2 regions of the Caproiciproducens sp. NJN-50 genome follow, and region 1 is predicted to be linked to the other one. Evidence: predicted binding sites of a transcription regulator. Region 1 holds the regulator's gene; the other holds the start of a gene.
What was found. Region 1 encodes Rex, which represses fermentation and respiration genes when NADH is low (regulators of the CRP and FNR family bind a similar motif). Its sites were predicted from a motif close to ATTGTTAANNNNTTAACAAT; they were not measured.
Positions count from the first base shown of each region.

Region 1 (2,406 bases):
CAAGCCGATTCTGGTCAGGGGAATTACCCCGTTGGTGCCGTCTTGGAAAAAGCCGATTACGGTCGCCAGACACGCGTACGGCGATGTGTATAAAAATGTTGAAATGACCGCTCCGGCGGGCTCCAAAGCCGAACTGGTCGTTACGGATGCTTCCGGGAAGGAAAGCCGGACGACAATTCATGATTTTCAGTCCGCCGGAGTTGTACAGGGCGTTCACAACCTGGATCAGAGTATTGCCGATTTTGCCCACTCTTGCTTTCAGTATGCACTGGAGGCGAAGGAGGATCTCTGGTTTTCTACAAAGGACACGATTTCCAAAACCTACGATCACAGATTTAAAGATATTTTTCAGAAAATATTTGAAGAAGAATACGAAGAAAAATTTAAACGCGCGGGAATTACTTATTTCTATACGCTGATTGACGACGCCGTCGCGCGCGTCGTCCGTTCGGACGGCGGTTTTATCTGGGCCTGCAAAAATTATGACGGCGACGTCATGAGCGACCTGATCGCCACGGCGTTTGGAAGCCTTGCCATGATGACCAGCGTGCTGGTTTCCCCGAAGGGCATCTATGAATATGAAGCGGCGCACGGAACGGTACAGCGCCACTATTACCGCTATCTGAAAGGGGAAAAAACTTCGACGAATCCGATTGCGACCCTGTGCGCCTGGACCGGCGCCTTGAAAAAGAGGGGCGAGCTCGACGGAACGCCGGAGCTTTCCGGTTTTGCGGATCAACTGGAGGCGGCGTTGCTTCGGACTGTCGAGAGCGGAATCATGACGGGGGACCTCGCGGGTATTTCGACGCTGCAAAGCAAAGAAACAGTCGATACGGAAACTTTTTTGTACGCCGTACGTTCGCGAATGAATCAGTCGTAATAAATTTCATGTTTCACATGATGAGGAATGGAGGAATGCGTCATGCCAAGACGTGAAAATGTTTCAATGTCTGTTATCAGGAGGCTGCCCCGATATTACCGTTTCCTGAGCCATTTGAAGGACAAAGGGGTGACAAGAATTTCTTCGACGGAGCTTTCCGCCAAGCTGGGGCTTACCGCTTCCCAGATCCGCCAGGATCTGAACTGCTTCGGCGGATTCGGCCAGCAGGGATATGGGTATATTGTCAGCCAGCTTTGCGATGAAATCGCCAATATTCTCAGCCTTGCCAGCCAATACCCTACGGTGCTGTTTGGGGCCGGCAACCTCGGCCGCGCGATCGGGACCCATATGTCTTTTGAAATGGAAGGCTTTCATTTGATCGGCATCTTTGACAGCTCCCCTGACCGGATCGGGATGGAACTGGCCAATCTCAAGGTGAAGGACGTTTCAGAGATGGAGGAATTCTGCAAAAAGGAAAAACCCGTAATGGCTATTTTCTGTCTTCCCCCAAGCGCGGCGGCGGAACTGGCTGAAAAACTCTACAGTTTGGGAATCCGAAATTTTTGGAATTTCAGCCATTATGATATTTCCATGCAATATCCGGATGCCATCGTCGAGAACGTGCATTTGAATGACAGCCTGATGACATTGTGTTACCGCATTTCCAATAAGACTTTAAAATAATTTTACACTTTTCACCGATCAATATCATATATTTCTGATATCATGGAGAAAATGTGGATAAAGGGGGGATTTAATGGGTTGGATTCCGCTGGCAGTACTTTTGGGGATTTTGCTGATTTTGATTATCTGGTGCGTTTCCGCGTATAACAAATTAGTATCGTTTTCCGTCCGCGTCGACAATGGATGGGCTCAGATCGATGTGCAGCTGAAAAAAAGAGTCGATTTGATTCCGAATTTGGTAGAGACCGTGAAGGGCTATGCCGCTCACGAAAAGTCAACTCTGTCAGAGGTGACGAAATGGCGCAGCGCGGCAATGAATTCCAAAACCCCGGAAGAGGCAATGGAAAATAATGCGAAGCTATCAAAGGCTATTTTCAATCTTTTCGCCACCGCTGAACAATATCCCGAATTGAAGGCAAATCAGAACTTTCTGGACCTGCAGGGACAGCTGCGTGAGATTGAAGGAAAAATCGCGATGTCCCGTCAGTTCTATAACGATACTGCCATGAAATACAATGAATATGTCATGCATTTTCCATCGAATCTGATCGCGTCGGTTTTTCACTTTGAACGAAAGAAATATTTTGAAGTCGAAGAAGCGGACCGGTCTGTGCCGCAGGTAAAGTTTTGAGATTAAATAAATGGAATGTCCCGCGTATGGTTTCAAAAGCTAGATTTGGCAGACTGATTCTTTTCACGGCGATGCTTTTCAGCATGATCCCGCTTTCCGGCTGTTCGGACTATGGCCAACATTCCAAGCAGGTTCTGGATCAGCTGAACATCTCCGCCGTTCTGATGGAAAACGGCGATATGACGGTTTCGGAGACCTGGAAAGTCGATCT
Region 1 is NZ_CP035283.1:1,758,125-1,760,530, reverse strand. It holds gene EQM14_RS08440 (NADP-dependent isocitrate dehydrogenase) at 1-880, shown strand, start outside; gene EQM14_RS08435 (redox-sensing transcriptional repressor Rex) at 923-1,564, shown strand; gene EQM14_RS08430 (LemA family protein) at 1,638-2,195, shown strand; gene EQM14_RS08425 (DUF2207 domain-containing protein) at 2,222-2,406, shown strand, end outside.

Region 2 (2,406 bases), 430 kb from region 1:
TTTTCATTGTACGGAATTCGAAGCGGCAAGGTAAAACCATACAAAATATTCTGAGGCAAGCTGCAAAAATATTGCATGATGGGAAAAGAAATGCTATAATGAATAAAATATTTATTGAAAAAGTGGTGTGCCGCAATGGAAAGCAGGACCATTCAGGTTCATTGTATTCACAATCGGGAAATCGTTTTGAATCTGATCCCGGGACATTTTGCAACTTCGCATTCTCATGTCAACTATTATATTGATATGACGGGAATCAAGCACAAACACAAAATCGCAAAGCTGGCGGCGGAGGTCATGGCTCAGAAGTACGTTAATACGGTCGCGGTGGATACCATTGTCTGCATGGACGGCTGCGAGGTGATCGGGGCTTTTCTGGCAGAGGAACTTTCCAAATCGGGAATGTCCTCCATGAATGTCGGAACGGATCTCAATGTGATTACCCCTGAATTTCCAAACGGGCAGCTCCTGTTTCGCGACAATGTGCAGGATATGGTATGGAATAAGAATATTCTCCTTCTTGTCGCTTCCGCAACCACGGGCAAGACGATCAACCGGTCGTTGGAATGCATCCGGTATTACGGAGGCAAAATCGTCGGGACTTCCGCGATTTTCAGTGCGATTTCGGAGATCAGCGGAGTACAGGTCAACTCCGTTTTTACCAGCGGAGATCTGCCGAATTACTGCACTTATCCTGTCCTTGACTGTCCATATTGCAAAAACGGCCAGAAAATTGATGCAATCGTCAATAGCTACGGCTATTCAAAAGTGTGAGGAGGGCGGACGCGGAAACTGTGTCCCGCCTGGGTTTAGCCCGCCGGTTTGCAGCCTGGTGCGCAACCGCAAAATTGCTCCGAGATTTTGCGGTTGCGTTGCTTTGTTCATGCCTGGGGCGGCTTGTAAATTATGGAATCAATTTTACAATATTGGCAGGTTTGTTGACTTTATATCCAAATTTTATTTTAAAATTTTAAATTCATCTTGCAACTTGAAACATATTGTGATATATTTAACATAGTTCGTGGAATCGACAGCAAGATCGGCATTATTTTATTTTTTATAAGGATTAAAAGAATGGAGGAACAATTTATGTCAAGGAAAATTGTGTTAGCAGGCGCATGCCGTACGGCAATCGGAAAATTCGGTGGCACTCTGTCCAACGTACCGGTAGTTAACATCGGAACCACAGTGGTCAAAGAGGCGATGAAGCGTGCGGGCATTCAGCCGGACCAGGTGGATGAGGTCATCCTCGGCTGCGTGTATCAGGCCGGTGTCGGGCAGAACATTGCCCGTCAGGTGTCCGTCTACTCTGGAATCCCGATTCCGGTACCTGCTTTTACGCTGAACAATATGTGCGGTTCCGGCCTGAAAAGCATCAATGTCGCCGCAGATATGATCCTGGCAGGCGAAGCGGATGTCATCGTCGCGGGCGGAATTGAAAACATGAACGGCACGCCTTATCTGCTTAAGAACGCGCGTTTCGGCTACCGTATGCGCGACGGTAAGTTAATTGACTCCCTGATTTATGACGGCCTGGAAGATACGTTCAATCATTATCATATGGGCGTCACGGCCGAAAACGTTGCCGCGAAATACGGAATTACCCGCGAAATGCAGGACCAGTTCGGCGTCCTGAGCCAGAATCGTGCGGAAAAAGCCACGAAGGAAGGCAAGTTCAAGGAAGAAATCATTCCGATGGAAATCAAAATGAAGAAACAGACTGTTCTGTTTGAAACCGATGAGGATATCCGTCCCGGAACAACCATGGAGACTCTTGGAAAACTGAAACCGGCCTTCAAACCGGACGGAACGGTCACGGCCGGCAACGCTTCCGGTATTGACGACGGCGGCTGCGCTATCGTTCTGATGTCCGAGGAAAAAGCGAAGGAACTCGGCGTAAAGCCTTTGGCTACTTGGGTCGGCGGCGACTGGGCAGGCGTTGACCCGGCTTACATGGGAATCGGGCCGGTCGCGGCCACGAACAAGCTGATGAAGAAGATCGGCATGAAGGTTTCCGACATGGATCTGGTGGAGGCGAACGAGGCTTTTGCGGCTCAGACCCTGGCGGTTGCCCATGACCTGAACTTTGATATGGATAAGACGAATGTCAACGGCGGCGCGATCGCCCTCGGCCATCCGGTCGGATGCTCCGGCGCGCGTATCCTCACCACCCTGATTTATGAAATGAGAAGAAGACAGAGCGAGCTGGGGCTTGCCACGCTTTGCGTCGGCGGCGGCATGGGCGTTGCGACTGTTGTTAAGGTGGAAGGCTGATTCGTTCGCCCAACATTTTATGAAAGAAGGCATTGAACATGGGGTATGTGAAATATGAACAGCAGGACCTGGTCGGGATTGTCACGATTGACCGCGAAAAAGCCCTGAATGCCCTGAACGACGAGGTCCTTG
Region 2 is NZ_CP035283.1:1,330,423-1,332,828, forward strand. It holds gene EQM14_RS06410 (alanyl-tRNA editing protein) at 1-34, shown strand, start outside; gene EQM14_RS06415 (phosphoribosyltransferase) at 136-774, shown strand; gene EQM14_RS06420 (acetyl-CoA C-acetyltransferase) at 1,090-2,274, shown strand; gene EQM14_RS06425 (enoyl-CoA hydratase-related protein) at 2,313-2,406, shown strand, end outside.
Region 2: a site for Rex is predicted at 998-1,017, ahead of EQM14_RS06420 (acetyl-CoA C-acetyltransferase). Genes of this name have one in related genera too.